4 regions of the Saccharothrix lopnurensis genome follow, and region 2 is predicted to be linked to each of the others. Evidence: riboswitches for the same ligand, from Rfam matches in the RefSeq annotation. Region 2 holds a riboswitch; each other region holds the start of a gene.

The links. Region 2 has a riboswitch for cobalamin ahead of ACFP3R_RS20865 (hypothetical protein). Riboswitches for the same ligand answer to the same signal wherever they lie in the genome.
Region 1: it holds a riboswitch for cobalamin, as region 2 does, so the genes downstream of both, ACFP3R_RS06385 (CbtB-domain containing protein) here and ACFP3R_RS20865 (hypothetical protein) in region 2, are expected to answer to the same signal.
Region 3: it holds a riboswitch for cobalamin, as region 2 does, so the genes downstream of both, ACFP3R_RS31870 (FecCD family ABC transporter permease) here and ACFP3R_RS20865 (hypothetical protein) in region 2, are expected to answer to the same signal.
Region 4: it holds a riboswitch for cobalamin, as region 2 does, so the genes downstream of both, ACFP3R_RS19755 (prenyltransferase/squalene oxidase repeat-containing protein) here and ACFP3R_RS20865 (hypothetical protein) in region 2, are expected to answer to the same signal.

What each region holds. Positions count from the first base shown of each region.
Region 1 is NZ_JBHSQO010000004.1:260,449-264,651, reverse strand. Features, by position in the region: gene ACFP3R_RS06400 (GNAT family N-acetyltransferase) at 1-1,016, shown strand, start outside; gene ACFP3R_RS06395 (LysE family translocator) at 1,023-1,652, opposite strand; gene ACFP3R_RS06390 ((2Fe-2S)-binding protein) at 1,672-2,328, shown strand; cobalamin riboswitch at 2,378-2,552, shown strand; gene ACFP3R_RS06385 (CbtB-domain containing protein) at 2,578-2,763, shown strand; gene ACFP3R_RS06380 (CbtA family protein) at 2,775-3,512, shown strand; gene ACFP3R_RS06375 (HAD family hydrolase) at 3,570-4,203, opposite strand, start outside.
Region 2 is NZ_JBHSQO010000020.1:132,184-136,386, reverse strand. Features, by position in the region: gene ACFP3R_RS20870 (choice-of-anchor P family protein) at 1-1,597, shown strand, start outside; gene ACFP3R_RS20865 (hypothetical protein) at 1,648-2,022, opposite strand; cobalamin riboswitch at 2,133-2,255, opposite strand; gene ACFP3R_RS20860 (hypothetical protein) at 2,428-2,943, opposite strand; gene ACFP3R_RS20855 (ribonucleotide-diphosphate reductase subunit beta) at 3,373-4,203, opposite strand, start outside.
Region 3 is NZ_JBHSQO010000051.1:29,057-33,259, forward strand. Features, by position in the region: gene ACFP3R_RS31860 (ABC transporter substrate-binding protein) at 1-659, opposite strand, end outside; gene ACFP3R_RS31865 (ABC transporter ATP-binding protein) at 653-1,405, opposite strand; gene ACFP3R_RS31870 (FecCD family ABC transporter permease) at 1,405-2,493, opposite strand; cobalamin riboswitch at 2,585-2,720, opposite strand; gene ACFP3R_RS31875 (3-isopropylmalate dehydrogenase) at 2,761-3,801, opposite strand; gene ACFP3R_RS31880 (S8 family peptidase) at 4,044-4,203, opposite strand, start outside.
Region 4 is NZ_JBHSQO010000019.1:32,190-36,392, forward strand. Features, by position in the region: gene ACFP3R_RS19745 (superoxide dismutase) at 1-547, shown strand, start outside; gene ACFP3R_RS19750 (SAM-dependent methyltransferase) at 658-1,179, shown strand; cobalamin riboswitch at 1,440-1,576, shown strand; gene ACFP3R_RS19755 (prenyltransferase/squalene oxidase repeat-containing protein) at 1,634-2,632, shown strand; gene ACFP3R_RS19760 (ABC transporter substrate-binding protein) at 2,667-3,581, opposite strand; gene ACFP3R_RS19765 (ECF transporter S component family protein) at 3,595-4,203, opposite strand, start outside.

The sequences.
Region 1 (4,203 bases), on a different contig from region 2:
ACCTGGTGGTGTCCACCGCGACGCTGCTGGACGAGACGCTGGTGCTCGGCGGGCTGGAGATCCCGGCGGGCCAGGTCGAGCTGGTGGCGACCGACCGGCGCTACGAGGGCCGGGGCGCGGTGCGCGCGCTGATGGGCTGGGCGCACGAGCGGGCCGCCGCGCGCGGCCACCTGGTGAACATCATGCTCGGCATCCCCTACTTCTACCGGCAGTTCGGCTACACCTACGCCGTGCCGTACGCCGCCACCCGGGACGTGACGGGCACACCGGCCGGCGCCGGCCACACCCTGCGCGAGGCGACCGCCGCCGACATCCCCGTCCTCGCCCGGTTCCAGGACGCCGAGCAGGCCCCGTTCGACCTGCGGATGCCGCACTCCGCCCCGCTGTGGCGGTGGCTGGTGGAGCGCGGCGGCAGCACCGAGTGGCTGGTGGAGCGCGACGGCGTGCCGGTCGCCTCGGGCCGGACCACGCCGCCGGAGGAGGGGGTGCGGCTGGCGGAGGTGGCCGCGGTGGACGGGGCCGCCGCGCACGCGCTGCTGGCCCTGACCGGGGCGACCGAGGTGACCGAGCGGCCGGGGACGGTCGCGGGCGCGGCGCTGGAGGCGTTCCTGGCCCCGGCGAAGGCCGAGGCGAACTCCTACTACGTGCGCGTCCCCGACCCGGTGGCGCTGCTGGAGCACCTGCGGCCGGTGTTCGGGGCGCGGCTGGCGGCGTCGGCGCGGTTCGCCGGCGAGGAGGGCGAGGCGGTGGTGTCGTTCTACCGCTCGCACGTGCGGGTGCCGTTCGCGGGCGGCGAGGTGGGGCCGGTGGCGGTCGGTGGCACGATGCAGGCCCCCGGCGCGGCGGGCGGGGCGGGCGTGGCGCCGGACATGGTGGCGTCGCTGCTGTTCGGGCCGCACGGGATCGAGGGGCTGACCGCCCGGCAGCCCGACGTGTACCCGGGCCCGGAGGAGGAGCTGATGCGGACGCTGTTCCCGCCGGTGCGGTCGGACGTGCTGACCTTCTACCTGCCGTAGCCGCGCTCAGCCCCCGAACAGGGTGGGCGCGAACTCGACGCCCAGGGCGACCCCGGCCAACCCCAGCAGCACCCCGGCGAACGTCAGCGCCCGCCGGTAACCCGCGTCGCCCAGGTGCCGGCGCCCCCGCGCCACCACCAGCGCGATCACCACCTTCCCACCCACCAGGGTCGCGTAGAAACCGACCAGCAACGCCACCCCCGCCCCGGTCGACGCCCGCCACGTGGTGACGGTCAGCGGTCCCAGCGCGGTCGCCCACGCCACCCACGGGTGGGGGCTGAGCAGGTTCACCAGGACCGCCCGGCGCAGCGCCGCGACGCCCGGCGCGGCCGTGGACTCGGACGCCCCCGGCTCCAGCGACGCCGTGCGCGCCTCCCGCACCGTCCGCACCCCGCTCCACACCACGAACAGGGCGCCGACCACGCCGAGCACGCCCAGCGCCCGCTCCGGCAGCCGCCCGAGCAGCAGCAGCGTCACCCCGACCACCGCGGCGTCCGACAGCAGCGGCGCGCACGCGGCCAGCACGCCCGCCCGCCGGCCGGACCGCAGCGCCGACGTCACGACCAGCACCAGCAGGGGGCCGGGGCTGATGCTCGCCGCCAGGCCCAGGGACAGTCCCAACCCCAGCGCGTCCACGGGCGGCAGACTAGGCCACGTGTCCGAGTTCTCCCGAGTCCTGACCACCCTGCGGCAGATCCGCGGCCTCAGCCCGTTCTTCGCCCTCGACGTCGGCCGGCCCGACGAGGGCTGGCACGACGGCGCCGCGCTGCTCGACGGGTCCGCCCTGCCCGCCACCGTGGACCGGATCGCCGCCCGGTACCGCACCGCCGAACGGCGCGTCGCCGCCTCGCTGTTCTTCCTCAGCTACACCGCCCGGCTGCTGTCCCCGGTGGTGGCCGCCCGCGCGGTCGGCGGGACGGCGCCGGACGTGCGGCCCGCCAACCTCTGGTGGCGCTACGACGCGGACGGCCTGCGGGTCCGGGTCAAGGAGCCGGCCGGGGGCGTGGGGATCGTCGAGTCGTTGGCGCCGGTGGTGGAGGCCGTGCGCTCGGTCGCCCCGGTGGCGCCCGGCCTGCTGTGGGGCAACGCGGCCTCGTCGGCGGCGGGGGCGTTGCGGTTCGTGGCGCTCGGCGGGGCGGCGAGCGCGGAGGAGTGCGTCGCGCTGGGCGAGGAGCTGTTCGCCGAACCCCCGCTGCGGGGTTGCGGGGACTTCATCCCGTTCCCCGGCGAGGTCGCGTTCCGGCGGCGCAGCTGCTGCCTCTACTACCGGCTCGACGGCGGCGGCAAGTGCGGTGACTGCGCGTTGCGGTGAACCCGGCGGACAAGACGTCCGGCCGGTTGTGCGGCGGGACGGGCGACCTCTATGTTCGCTTCGCCGTGGTGGACGGGAAGCCGGTGCGAATCCGGCGCGGTCCTCGCCACTGTGACCGGGGAGCCAACCCGCCGAGCACGTCACTGGCCGCACGCGCGGCTGGGAAGACGCGGGGACGGTGTCGATCCGGGAGTCAGGAGACCGGCCACGGCACCTGTTGACCTTCCACGAGGCATGGAGGAGCCCGTCATGACGAGCCCCGCGCAGTCCGCCCCAGTCCAGGTCCCCCGGTGGGCCTACGCCGTCGCGCTGGTCGCGCTGGCCGTGACCTGGCTGGTGCTCCAGGAGAACGGCGCGGCGATCGGCCACGCCGCCGAGACGCTCCACGAGTTCTTCCACGACGGGCGCCACGCGCTCGGCGTCCCGTGCCACTGAGGCGGGGCGGCGTGCTCACCTACAGGGACCACCTGGTGCGCGGGCTCGCCGCCGGTGGGGTGTCCGGCCTGCTCGCGGGCCTGGTCGGGCTGGTCGTGGTCGAGGTGCCGATCCGCGCCGCGCTGGCCGTCGAGGAGGCGCGGCCCGTCGAGCCGGGGGCCGGCGGCCACGAGCACGGCGAGCTGGTCGGCCGGGGCGTGCAGGTGTTCGGCGGCGTGCTGGCCGCGGTCATCGTCGGGGTGGCGGTGGGCGCGCTGTTCGCCACCGCCTACGCCGGGTCGCGGCGCTGGTTCCCCGACCGGTCGCCGTTCAGCCGGGCGGTGTGGCTGGGGGCGGCGGCGTTCGGCGCGGCGGCCCTGCTGCCGGCGGTGAAGTACCCGGCGAACCCGCCCGCGGTGGGCGACCCGGAGACCGTCGGCTACCGCACGGTGCTCTACCTGGCGCTGATCGCCTCGGGCCTGCTGGTCGCGTTCGGGGCGAGCTGGCTGGCCTCCCGCCTCGGCCACTGGTCACCGCCGCTGCGGACCACGGCGGTCGCGCTGGCCGTGGTGGCGGCGGTGGTGCTGGTGCTGCTGCTGTTCCCGGCCGCGCCGGACGCCATCCCCGAGGACATGCCGAGCGGCGTGCTCTGGGACTTCCGGCTGGCGTCCCTGGCCGAGACCGCCACGCTGTGGCTGGGTCTCGGCGTGGTGTTCGGCCTGCTGGTCGACCCGGCGGTGCGGCGGGCCGACCGCCTGTCGGCGGTGTAGCCGGGGCCGGCGGCCCAGCCGGGCCGGCGATCCGGCCAGGTCAGCGGTCCACCCGGATCAACTGCCCGGCAGCGGGGCGAGCGTCGTCAGGTCGACGCCCACCAGGGAGTCGCGGAACACGCGGCGCTCGCCCCCCGGCACCGGCACGTCGCACGGCACCACCAGGACCGTGCACCCGGCCGCCACGGCGGAGGCCACCCCGGTCGGGGAGTCCTCGACCGCCACGCACCGCGCCGGGTCGACGCCCAGCAGGCGGGCCGCCTTCAGGTAGGGCTCGGGCAGCGGCTTGTTCAGCCCGTCCACCTCGTCACCGCACACCGTCACGTCGAACAGGTCGCGCCCCAGGGTGTCCAGCGCGATCTCGGTCAGCCCGCGCTCGGTGGAGGTGACCAGCGCCATCGGCACCCCGGAGTCGCGCACCGCGCGCAGCGCCTCCCGGGCCCCCGGCCGCCACGGCAGGCCGGCGCGGAACACCTCCTCGGTGCGGCGGACGATCCACGCCGCGCCGTCCCGAACCTCGTCCTCGGTGGGGTCGTCGATGCCCACCTCGGCGAACAGGATCGCCATCGTCCTGGGCACGCTCGTGCCGACCAGCAGCTGACGCGTCTCCAGCGACAGCGTGCCGCCCAGTTTCCCGACGAACTCGGACAGCGGGACGTCCCACAGCTTCTCCGAGTCCAGCAGCGTGCCG
Region 2 (4,203 bases):
GCCCGGTGTGCCGCAGGCGCCGGTGGTGGTGTTCGCGGAGGACTTCGAGAACGGTCAGGGCACCACGCCCGCCCTGCTCACCGCCTACACCGGCTTACCCCCGGTCAACCAGACCTACGACGCCGACCCCGCCTGGCTGACCGCCTGCAACGGCTGGCTCGCCTCGCTCCAGCAGTCCACCACGCCACCACCCGGCAGCGGTTGCGGCAGCGGCGACTGGCAGGCGGTCCGGACCATGGCCGGAGCCCTGGGGCAGTGGGCGGGCGGCGACCCGGGCGCCAACCACGCCGTCACCGCCTACACCGCGGGCAACCCGGGCGCGGGCAAGGTGCAGTTGGCCACGGAGCAGCCCATCCCGCTGGCGGCGCCCGACCGGTTCCTGACCTTCTCGGTGGACGCGGCCGAGCGGAACTGCTTCGCCAACCACGCGCTGTTCGAGTTCTACCTGGTCGACGGGGCCACCGCGATCCCCACCTTCACCACCCCGATCGAGCCCTGCGCCAACCCCTCGACCGTCATCGGCGGCACCGCCGTGGGCACCTACACCAGCGACCGGCCCGTGCTGTTCGGCGGCTCGTCGGTGGGGGTGCGGCTGGTCAACGCCCAGGCCAGCGGCACCGGCAACGACGCCGCGTTCGACAACGTCCGCGTCCTCGACGTCACCCCGCAGCTGGACGTCGCCTACGGCCCCTCCCCGGTCGAGGTCGGGCAGACGTCCACCCTGGTCCTCACCGTCACCAACACCGCCGAGCTGGCGGTCAAGGACGGGTGGGCGTTCACCGCCGACCTGCCGACGGGCCTGACCGCCACCGCCCAGCCCACCACCGACTGCGCCGACGCCACCACCTCCACCGCGGCCGGCGCGGTCACCGCCACCGGCGGCCTGGCCACCGGTCAGGTCTCGTGCACGATCTCCGTTCCGGTCACCGCCGCCCGCGCCGGCACCTACACCACCTGCGCCGCCGACGTCACCGCCCGGGTCGGCCTCAACGCGCCGGGGTGCGCCTCGGTGCGCTTCACCCCGCCGGTGCTGGTGTTCGACGCCCACGCCCACGGCGGCAGGCTGACCGCACCGCTGGTCGGCGTCGGCCCCCTCGCGCCGTCCGACCTGAGCTGCACCACCCAGCCCGGCCTCGACGTGGACCAGCTGCTCGGCGCGGGCCTGCCGGGGATCGGCTCGCTGGGCGTCGTCGACACCGAGGCGCGCGGCGTGGTCGACGGCGACGGCGAGCGCACCGCCACCGCGCACGCCCGCACCGCCGGCGTCTCCCTGCTGGGCGGCCTGGTCACCGCCGACGAGATCCGCGCCAGGGCCGCCGCCGACGAGGACGCCACCGGCGCGGTCACCACCGCGGGCGGCGTCGAGCTGGTCAACCTGCGCGTCAACGGCGTGCCCGTGGTCAACCCCGCGGTCGACCTGACCATCACCATCCCGCTCGTCGCCACGGTCGTGGTCAACGAGCAGCGGTCCCTGGCGGGTGGCGCCGGCATCGCCGTCAACGCCCTGCGCGTCCGCCTGCTCACCGGCACCGAACTCGTGATCAGCCACGCGAGGGTCACCCTGACCCGTCCCGGCGCCCCCTGCCCGACCAGCTGATGCCGCCGGGTGGGGCGGCGGACACCACCGCCCCACCCCGGTGTCGTCGTTCAGGTCGTGCGCGGTGGGGTGCGCGCGTTCGGCGGTGTCACCACCCTGTCCCGGAGCGAGGCCGGTGGTGGCGCGACACCGGGGCCGCCGCCGCTGATCCAGTCGATCACCTCGCGCAGTGCCCTGTCGTCGAGGACCCGCCCCAGCCACAGGGGTTTGGCGCCGGCGGCGCGGGCGGCGGGCGAGGGGTGGACGACCAGCAGGTTGGAGTGCGCGCAGGCGTCGAGGCAGTCGGACAGGCGGACCTCGGCGGTGCCGTCGAGCGCTTCGCGCAGCACGCGCACCTGCCCGTCGTGGTCGACCTGCGGGTGCTTGCGGGTGGTGCCGCAGCAGCACCCCCGGCAGACGGTGACGCGCGGGCGGTCCTCAGGCACGGTCCACCGCCCGCGCGATGGGCAGTGGTGGTTTTGACGACGTCAGGCGCATGGTGGAGCCGCCCTCTCTCGGGGAGATCCGCCCCGGTGGGTGAGGAGGCGACGGCGTGAGTCTCCTGACTCCCGGATCGACGCTCGTCCCGGCCTTCCCACCCCGGGTGGGGCGGTGGCCGCGGCGGGATCTGCTCCCCGGTCACAGTGGCGGGACCGTGCCGGAATGTCACCGGCTTCCTCGTCCGCCGTCGCCTGTGGTCGTCCGGATTGTGGCAACGAACCACCCGCGGTCCGCGCCGAGGTGACCGGTCTCACCAGAGTCGTCCGGGCCCGACGCGTCCGGGCCGCGGTCGGCGCGCACCCCGGCGGTGGTGGCGGGGCGGACCACCCGCCACCACCGCCGGGGGCGGGTCAGATCAGGTAGGTGGAGATGTCGCCGCAGGTGAGGGGGCCTGGTTCGGGGACGGGGGTGATGGCGGTGTGGCAGACCTGGACGGTGACGCGGTCGATGGGCACCGGGGTCGGGGTCGGGACGAGCGGGACGGTGAGCACGAACTCGAACTTGGACGCGCCGGTGGTGCTCTGGCGTTCGGTGTCGACCACGGTGCGGCCGTGGTAGGCGGTGAACACGGCCACCGCGACGGTGCGGGTGGGCGGGGCGCAGGGGGTGGTGTCGCGCAGCGCCACCTCGCCGGTGACCTTGACCGCGGTGACCGGCGAGGGCGACGGGTCCGGCTGCGCGTTGCGCCAGGCCAGTTGGCCCGCGGTGTGGCTGCTCAGGCAGCGGTCGGTGTGCTCGGCCTTGAACGCCACCGACGCCGCGGCGGGGTCGGCGCCCGCGCCGCCGGTGAGGGTGAGGGTGGTCGCGGCGACCGCGAACGACGCGGCGACAGCCCGGCCGAGCCGGGGTAACAGGGGTGACTTCATTCGAGCGGACTCCTTTGTCCTCGCTTCGACTCTTCACCGGTACGCGCCCGCCGGCGGTCCCGGAGGAGGAGGTGCGTCGTGCGGTCGACGCGGACCGGCGGGCTTCGCGGCGTCGCCCCCTGCCGCGGCCGGCCACCACCGCCGGTGCGGTGCGGTTCGGCCTCGACGGGGACGAGCGCGCCGGGACTGCGCGACCCATCTCCGCCTCCTGCGGAACGCGGTGGGCTGAGGAAATGGTTACCGGTGGTGCTCGACCGTGGCAATCCGGCAGCGGAATGCAATTGCGGAGTTCGCCGGGCCCGTGTCGTGGCGAGGCGGGATCGGCGACGCGCCCGAAGGCGGCAACCGCCGCCCGGGGACACGATCGGGTGGATCAGCGCCGGCGCGGGGGAGGGGCCGGGTCGCGCACCACGCGACCCGGCCGGTGGCTCAGTCCCAGTCGAGCGTGGAACCCGAGGCGTACTCGGTGACGCGGGTCTCGAAGAAGTTCTTCTCCTTCTTCAGGTCGATGGCCTCCGACATCCACGGGAACGGGTTGTCGGTGGGGCCGAAGACGGGCGCGAGACCGAGTTGGGCGCAGCGGCGGTTGGTGATGAAGCGCATGTACTGCTCGCACTGGTCGGCGTTGAGCCCGAGCAGGCCGTTCGGCATGGTGTCGCGGCTGTAGGCGATCTCCAGCTCGCACGCCTCGCCGAGCATGGTGCGGATCTCGGCCTGGAACGCCTCGGTCCACAGCCCCGGGTTCTCGATCTTGATCTGGTTGATCGCGTCGATGCCGAAGTTCAGGTGGATGGACTCGTCGCGCAGGATGTACTGGTACTGCTCGGCGACGCCGACCATCTTGTTGCGCCGCCCGAAGGACAGGATCTGCGCGAAGCCGGTGTAGAACCACATGCCCTCGAACACGACGTAGAACGCGATGAGGTCGCGCAGGAACGCCCGGTCGGTCTCGGGCGTGCCGGTGCGGAACGCGGGGTCCTCCAGGTGCCGGGTGTACCGGAGCGCCCAGGCGGCCTTGTCGGTGATGGAGGGCACCTCGCGGTACATGTTGAACAGCTCGCCCTCGTCCAGGCCGAGGGATTCGCAGACGTACTGGAAGGTGTGGGTGTGCACGGCCTCCTCGAACGCCTGGCGCAGCAGGTACTGGCGGCACTCGGGGTTGGTGAGGTTCCGGTAGACGGCGAGCACGACGTTGTTGGCCACCAGGGACTCGGAGGTGGCGAAGAAGCCGAGGTTGCGCTTGATGGTGTGGCGCTCGTC
Region 3 (4,203 bases), on a different contig from region 2:
CCGGAGGTGAACGGCTGGTCCAGCCCGCTGTCGTAGAGGAACACCCTCGGGCTCTTCCCGGTGACCAGCCGCTGGGCCTCGGCCACCTGCTCGCGGTAGCCGGTGATCAGCCGTTCGGCCCGGTCCTCGACGCCGAAGATCCGACCGAGGTTGCCCAGGTCGGTGTAGAGGGCCTCCAGGGGCGGCATGATGCCGCGCTGCTTCGCCACGCCGTTGCGGCACGCCTCGGTGAGCTGGTAGGTGGCGATGCCGAGCTGCCCCAGCGAGTCCGGGGTGAGCCCGGTGCTCTCGGAGAAGCCGTAGTTCCAGCCCGCGAACACGAGGTCCGCGCCCGCGCCCTGGACCAGCTCCTTGGTGATCTTCTCGCCCAGGTGCGGCACGCGCTCGAAGTCGGCCCGCCAGGGCGAGGACGCCACGTCGCCGGTCTTGGCGGAGGAGGAGATGGTGTAGCCGGCCATCCGGTCGGCCAGCCCGAGCGCGAACATCAGCTCGGTGATGCCGGTGTCGTTGGTGACGACCCGGGAGGGTGTCGCGTACTCGACCTCCCGGCCGCAGTTCGTGACGGTCGTGGTGCCCGCGCCCGGCGGTTCGGCGACGACCCGCGCGCCGCACGCCGTCGTGGACAGGACCGCGGCGAGCGCGATGAGCGTTCTCAGCACGGGGTGGCCTCCTGGTGGTCGAACAGCAGTTGTGGCACCCCGGTGGTGGGGTGCGGGACGACGTGGGCGCGCACGCGGAAGACCTCGGCCAGCACCTCGGGGGTGAGCACCTCGGCGGGCGTGCCGCTGTGCGCGACCCGGCCGCGGTCGAGCACGTGCAGGCGGTCGCAGTGGGCGGCGGCGAGGTTGAGGTCGTGCAGCACGGCCAGGACGGTGACGCCCAGGCGGCGGACCAGGGCGAGCACGGCCAGCTGGTGGCTGATGTCCAGGTGGTTGGTCGGCTCGTCGAGCACCAGCACCCTGGGCCGCTGGGTCAGGGCGCGGGCGATGAGCACGCGCTGCCGCTCGCCGCCGGAGAGGGTGAGGAAGCCGCGGTGCGCGAGGTGGGCCGCGTCCACCCTGGTCAGGGACTCGCGCACGATGGCCTCGTCGTCGGGGCCCGCGCCGTGGGGCAGCCGGCCCATGGCGACGACCTCGGTGACGGTGAAGTCGAACTCGACGTGGCTGTCCTGGGTGAGCGCGGCCAGGTCGCGGGCGGTGTCGCGGACCCGGGTGGTGGTGATGTCGCGGCCGTCGAGGCGGACCACTCCCCCGTGCGGTTTGAGCGCCCGGTAGGCGCAGCGCAGCGTGGTGGACTTGCCGCTGCCGTTGGGGCCGACGATGCCGTGCACCTCGCCCGTGCCGGCGGTCAGGTCGACGCCGCGCAGGATGCCGTCGACGGCCAGCCCCTCGATCCGGACCTCCATCAGCGGCCCCCGAACACGTAGCCGCGGCGGCGCAGCAGGAGCACGAAGCACGGCACGCCCAGGGCGGCGGTGATGACGCCCAGCGGCAGCTCCTCGGGCGCGGCGAGCAGGCGGGCGGCGACGTCGACCCAGATCAGGAAGCAGGCGCCGGCGAGCGGGGCCACGGCGAGCACCCGGCGGTGGTCCGCGCCGACCAGCAGGCGGACCAGGTGGGGCAGCACCAGGCCGACGAACCCGACCGCGCCGCTGACCGCGACCAGCACGCCGGTCATGGCGGCGGTGACCAGGAACAGGGTGCGGCGGGTCCGGGCGACGTCGACGCCGAGGGTGGTGGCGGTCTCGTCGCCCATGGCCAGGGCGTTGAGGTGCCGGGCGCGGGTGGTGAGGTAGGCGGTGCCGGCGACGACCACGGCCGCGGCGACCGGCACCGACGCCCAGGTGACCCCGCCCAGGCTGCCGAGCAGCCAGAACAGGGCGGCGCGGGCGGCCTCGCCGCGCGGCGCCTGGAAGACCAGCAGCATGGCGATCGCGGAGAAGCCGTGGGCGAGGGCGGTGCCGGTGAGGACCAGGCGCAGCGGGGTCAGCCCGCCCCGGCCGGCCACCAGGTAGACCAGCGCCGTCGCGGCCAGGGCGGACAGGAACGCGGCGGTGGACAGGGCGTAGATGCCCAGGGAGGCGAACAGGCCGGTGGTGGCGACCGCCGTGGCGCCGACGCTCGCGCCCGAGGAGATGCCCAGCACGTACGGGTCGGCCAGGGCGTTGCGGACCACCGCCTGGACGGCCACGCCGACCGCGGCCAGCCCCGCGCCCACGACGGCGGCCAGCAGCACCCGGGGCAGCCGGATGTCCCACACGATCCGGTAGGGGCCCGCCTCCGCGGCCTGGACCACCCCGCCCGTGACGGCCGCGTGCAGGTAGCGGACCACGTCGTCGAACGGCACGGGCACCGGGCCGAGGGCCACGCCGCACACCACCGAGACCGCGAGCGCGACGGCCAGGGCCGCGCACGCGCCGGTGGTGGAGGAGGCCGGTCCCGCGGTGGTCGGGTTCGCCGGGTTCGTCGGGGTCACCGGGTTCGTCGGGGTCACCGGGCGCCTTTCGGGCGGGTGGCCTCGACCGGGTGGCCCCGGTCCGCGGCGGACCGGTGCGCATCCGTCCCGCAGACCACGGCAGGAGTGGAGCTTCTTCCCACCGCCCGCGGGTGATCGGGCTGGCCGAAGGCGACTTCGGCTTACCGTTGCGGGTCAGCGCCGGACTCTCACCGGACTTCCCCCGCGGGCGACGCTCGCGACCCTAACGCGAAGGGCCACCACGACCGTGTCGTGGTGGCCCTGATCACGCGTCCGGGAGGGCGGTCAGGCCCCCGTGCGGACGTTCGACGACACGAGCGCGGCCAGGCGGTCGCCCACCGCGTAGGTGGCGCCCGGCGACGAGTGGTCGCGGGTGGCCAGGTCGAAGGCCACCGACGCCTCGATCCGGCGCGCCGCCTCCGACTCGCCCAGGTGGTCGAGCATCAGCGCCACCGACAGCACGGCGGCCGTCGGGTCGGCGATGCCCTGGCCCGCGATGTCCGGCGCGCTGCCGTGCACGGGCTCGAACATGCTCGGGTTGCGCCTGGTCACGTCCAGGTTGCCCGAGGCCGCCAGCCCGATGCCGCCGGTCACGGCCGCCGCCAGGTCGGTCAGGATGTCCCCGAACAGGTTGTCGGTGACGATCACGTCGTAGCGGCCCGGGTCGGTCACCAGGTGGATGGTGGCCGCGTCCACGTGCTGGTAGGCCACGGTCACGTCCGGGTGCTGGAGCGACACCTCCTCGACCACGCGCGACCACAGCGAGCCGGCGTGGGTCAGGACGTTGGTCTTGTGCACCAGCGTCAGGTGCTTGCGCGGCCGGTTGGCCGCCCTGGCGAACGCGTCGCGCACCACCCGCTCCACGCCGAACGAGGTGTTGATCGACACCTCGGTCGCGATCTCGTGCGGGGTGTCCTTGCGCAGGAGCCCGCCGTTGCCCGCGTACAGCCCCTCGGTGCCCTCGCGCACGACCACCATGTCGATCTCGGGCGGGTCGGCGATCGGGCTGCGGACACCCGGGTACAGCCGGGCCGGGCGCAGGTTCACGTGGTGGTCGAGTTCGAACCGGAGCCGCAGCAGCAGGCCGCGTTCCAGGATGCCGCTGGGCACGGACGGGTCGCCCACGGCACCGAGCAGGATCGCGTCGTGCTGGCGGAGCTCACCGAGCACCGATTCCGGCAACAACTCACCTGTGGCGTGCCAGCGCGCCGCACCGAGGTCGTAGCGGGTGATCTCGGCCGCGGGAACGACCTCACCGAGCACCTTCAGGGCCTCGGCGATGACCTCGGGCCCGATCCCGTCCCCTGGGATCACTGCGAGCCGCATCCACACACCTCCCAGGTATCAGTCCCATGTCGCGGGACTAGTTCTCAATGCGAAAGGCTACCGGGCGCGGAGCGTGAAAACGCACTCGGAACACACCTACGGGGCGATCTCTCCCGGACTGCGGGACACCCGAACGGTTCAAGGCCCCCGAACGGGTGTCGCCCGATGCGCTTAAAAGGCTCTGGCCAGCCGGGGCAACCCCCGACCGGCCAGAGCGTGGAACGTCGATCAGCCCACCGGGATCAGTCCGCCGAGCGGTTGCCCGTCTTCCCCTTCACCTTCACCACGTCGGCGCGGTCGCCCGTCGCGTTGTGGTGGTGCAGCAGGAGCAGGCTGTCCGCGCCGTCGGCGGCCAGCGCCGCGGCGTCGCGGTTGACCACCAGCGCGGTGCCGGGGCGCGCC
Region 4 (4,203 bases), on a different contig from region 2:
CCACAGCAAGCACCACGCCGCCTACGTCAAGGGCGCCAACGACAGCCTCGAACGGTTGGCGGAGACGCGGGAGAAGGAGGACTTCTCGGGCATCGTCGGCCTGGAGAAGACCTTCGCGTTCAACCTGTCCGGGCACGTCCTGCACACGATGTTCTGGGACAACCTGAGCCCCGACGGCGGCGACCGCCCCGACGGCGAGCTGCGGGCGGCCATCGACGAGCACTTCGGCTCGTTCGACGCCTTCGCCAAGCAGCTCTCCGCCGCCACCACGCTGGTGCAGGGCTCGGGCTGGGGCGTGCTGGCCTGGGAGCCGTTGTCCGGGCGCTTGGTCGTGGAGCAGGTCTACGACCACCACGGCAACGTCGGCATGAACACCACCCCGGTGCTGGTGTTCGACGCCTGGGAGCACGCCTACTACCTCCAGTACCGCAACGTGCGCCCCGACTACGTGCAGAAGCTGTGGTCGCTGGTCAACTGGGCCGACGTGACCCGCCGCTTCGACGCCGCCCGCGCCGGCGGCTCCGGGCTGGTCGCGCCGTCGAAGTAGCCCTCCGAAGACCGGCAGTGGGTGCTCCGACAGACCACGCACTGCCACCGTGCCCCTGCCTCTCGCAAGAGGCGGGGGCACGGCTCTGGACGCGGTCGCGGCGCGCGGACGTGTGCGAGCGGCTGATCGCCGAGCACCCGGGGTCCGGTGAGACCGGCGCGTTCCTGGTGTGGGGCGATCCGGCGCTCTACGACAGCGTCATCGCCGTGGTGGACGACGTCCTCGCGCGCGGCACCACCGGGTTCGACGTGCGGGTCGTGCCGGGCATCAGCATCATCTCGGCCCTGGCCGCGCGCCACCGCACCACGGTCGACCAGGTCTCGGTCGCGGTGCGGATCACCACCGGCCGCCGGCCGGCGCGGGGCTGGCCGGAGTGCGTGGACGACGTCCTGGTGGTGCTCGACTCCCGCGACGCGTTCCCCGGGTTCGTCGACGAGCCCGGGGTGACCGTCCACTGGGGAGCCTGCGTCGGCACGCCCGACGAGATCCTGATCGCCGGACCGCTGCCCGAGGTTGCCGACCGGATCATCGAAGCGCGCGAACGGGCCCGTGCCGCCAAGGGGTGGATCATGGACAGCTACCTGCTGCGCCGCCCGGCGGGCCGGTCGACCGCGCCGAACACGTCGGCGTAGAACGGGGTGTCCGGCGGCTCGACCGGTGCGGGCCGGCCGTGGACCACCCCGGCGACCCCGTCGCCGCGCCGGGCGAGGACGAGCTGGTCGCCGCCGCTGCGCGGAGGCGGGTATCCGCCGCACCTACCGCCTGGCCCGGCGACGGGCGGTCGTCGCCTCCAGGACCGTCGAGGTGTGACCGCGCGGTGCGCGGAAGTCGTTCCCGCGCACCGCGTTCGCCATTCCGAAGCGCCGGATGGCCGATTGACCCGCGAGCCGGGGGTGACAGGCTGGGCGGGTCAACCGAATACGCGCGGTGCGGGGGAAGTCCGGTGTGAATCCGGCGCTGACCCGCAACGGTGTGCCACCCCTCCAAAGGGTTGGCGAGCCCGATTACCCGCTCCGCGCGGCGCACCAACTCCTGTCGTGGCTCGCGGGAAAGGGTTCATCGTCCATGAGACGTCGTGTTCTTGCTGTGCTCGCACTGCTGTGCGGCCTGTCGCTGCTCGTCCCGTCCACCGCCTCCGCCGTACCGGCGACGCACAACCGGGCGGACGCCGCCGCCGGGTGGCTGGCCCGCCAGATGGTCGACGGCGAGCGCTTCGAGGTCGACTTCGGCGGCGTGCTCCACCCCGACGCGGGCCTGACGATCGACGGGGTGTTCGCGTTCGCCGCGGCCCGCACCGCCGATGACCACGCAGATCGCGCGATCGCCTGGTTGTCCCAACCCACCGTCACCAGCGGGTACGTCGGTGATGGCGGGGAGGCGTACGTGGGCGCGCACGCCAAGCTGCTGCTCGCCGCCCAGGTCGCGGGGGCGAACCCGGCCTCGTTCGGCGGGGTGGACCTGCACGCCGGGCTGCTGGCGCTGCTCACCCCGTCCGGCCGGTTCTCCGACAACTCGGCGTTCGGCGACTACAGCAACGCCTTCAGCCAGTCCCTGGCCCTGCTGGCGCTGGACCGCACCTCCGCCGGCGCGCCCGTCCCGGCGGTGGACTTCCTGGTCGGCACCCAGTGCCCGGACGGCGGCTTCCCGCTGGACCCGGCGGCCACGCCGTGCGTGAGCGATGTGGACTCCACCGCGATGGCCACCCAGGCGCTCCGGGCCGTGGGCCGGCCGGGCAAGGCGCAGCAGGGCCTGTCCTGGCTGGTGGGCGTGCAGCACACCAACGGCGGCTTCGGCGTGGGCACCAACCCGCCCAACGCCAACAGCACCGGCCTGGCCCGCCAGGCGCTCAAGGCCGGCGGCCGCGACGCCGCCGCCCGCAAGGCCAAGCAGTTCCTCAAGTCCCTCCAGGTCGACTGCGCCGGCCCGGTCGAGCAGCGCGGCGCCGTCGCCTGGCAGGCCACGGGCTTCGACCCGGCCACCGCGACCCGCGCCACCGCCCAGGCGGTCCTCGGGCTGGCCGACGTCGGGCTGGCCGACCTGCACAGCGGCGGCAAATCCGGCGCTCCCGTCCTCGCCTGCGCCTGACGTCACCGGTAGCCGCCACCCGACCGGGTGGCGGCTACCCCGCCGTGAGCGTCACCCGGCGGGCCTCGGCAGGACTCACGGGCTCACCCACCGCGACGTCGTGGAGCACGTGGGCCAGTACTTCCGCGCCGCGCACGACGCGTGGGCCGGGGCGGTTGAAGTAGGCGGGACCGTCGAGCACCCACACCTCGCCGGTGCGCACAGCGGGCAGCTCCGACCACCCGGGCCGGCCGGTCAGCACGTCCAGTTCGGACAGCGTCCGCTCCGGGGACAGGCCGCACGGCATGAGCAGCACCACGTCGGGGCGCGCGTCGAGCACGGCGGACCACTCGACCGGGGAGGTGTGCTCGCCCGCCCCGGCGAGCAGCGGGTCACCACCCGCACGGGTGACCTGCTCGGGCACCCAGTGCCCGGCGGGCCACACCGGGTCCAGCCACTCGACCGCCGCCACGCGCGGCCTCGCCCGCCCGGCCACCGCCGCCGCGACCGCGGCCAAGCGGGCCTCCAGCGCGGTGACGCGCTCCTCGGTGTCGTCGACGCCGAGCAACCCGCCGACGCGGCGCACGCAGTCCAGCACGCCCGCCGTCGTGCGGGGCTCCAGGCTCACCACGCGCGGGCCGACGTCCATGACGCGCACGGCGTCGGTGACCCGCTGGTAGGACACCGCGCACACCTCGCACAGGTCCTGGGTGAGCACCACGTCCGGGGCGAGTTCGGCGAGCAGGTCGGAGTCCAGCGAGTACAGCGACGACCCCCGGTGGCCCCCGACCGCGGCGGAGATCTCCCGGCTGCTCAACCGATCGGGGTCCAGCCCGGTCGCGGTGACCACGGGCACCGACGCGACCTCGGCGGGCCAGTCGCACTCGTGGGTGCGCCCCACCAGGTCCCCCACGCGTCCCAGTTCCGCGACGATGTCCGTGGCGGCGGGCAGCAACGACACGATTCGCATCGGCCCAGGGTAGTCAGCGGCCAGGCGCTCCGAGGTCGCCGAAGGTGGGCAGCAGCCCGTGGGAGCCCTTGCGGGAGGCCCGGCGCAGCGTGGCCAGCACCGCCGGGCCCAGCACGAGGATCGCGATCGTGTTGGTGATCGCGCGGCCGGTGTCCCACCCGGCGGTGGAGGTGAGCAGGGTGAAGACCGCGAACCGGTGCAGGTTCTCCAGCACGGGCGCGCCGGGCACGTAGGAGATGTGGCCGTCGTGGTAGTCGACCTCGGCGCCGGTGATGAACGGCCAGAACCACAGGTTCATCAGGAACCCGAAGACGTAGGCCACCACGATGCCGTAGGCGACGAGCACGGCGATCTCCGCCTTGCCGGTGACGCGGCGGGGCAGCAGGCCCGCTCCCGCGCCGATCCAGGCGGAGCAGAGCATCTGGAACGGCAGCCACGGCCCGACCCCGGCGGTGAGCAGCGCCGAGGCGAACAGCGAGGTGCAGCCGAGCACGAAGCCGAACCCCGCGCCGAAGACCCGTCCGGCGAGCACGAGCAGGAAGAACACCGTTTCGATGCCCGCCACGCCCGCGCCCAGCGGGCGCAGGGCGGCGTTGACCGCGGACAGCACGCCGAGCAGGGC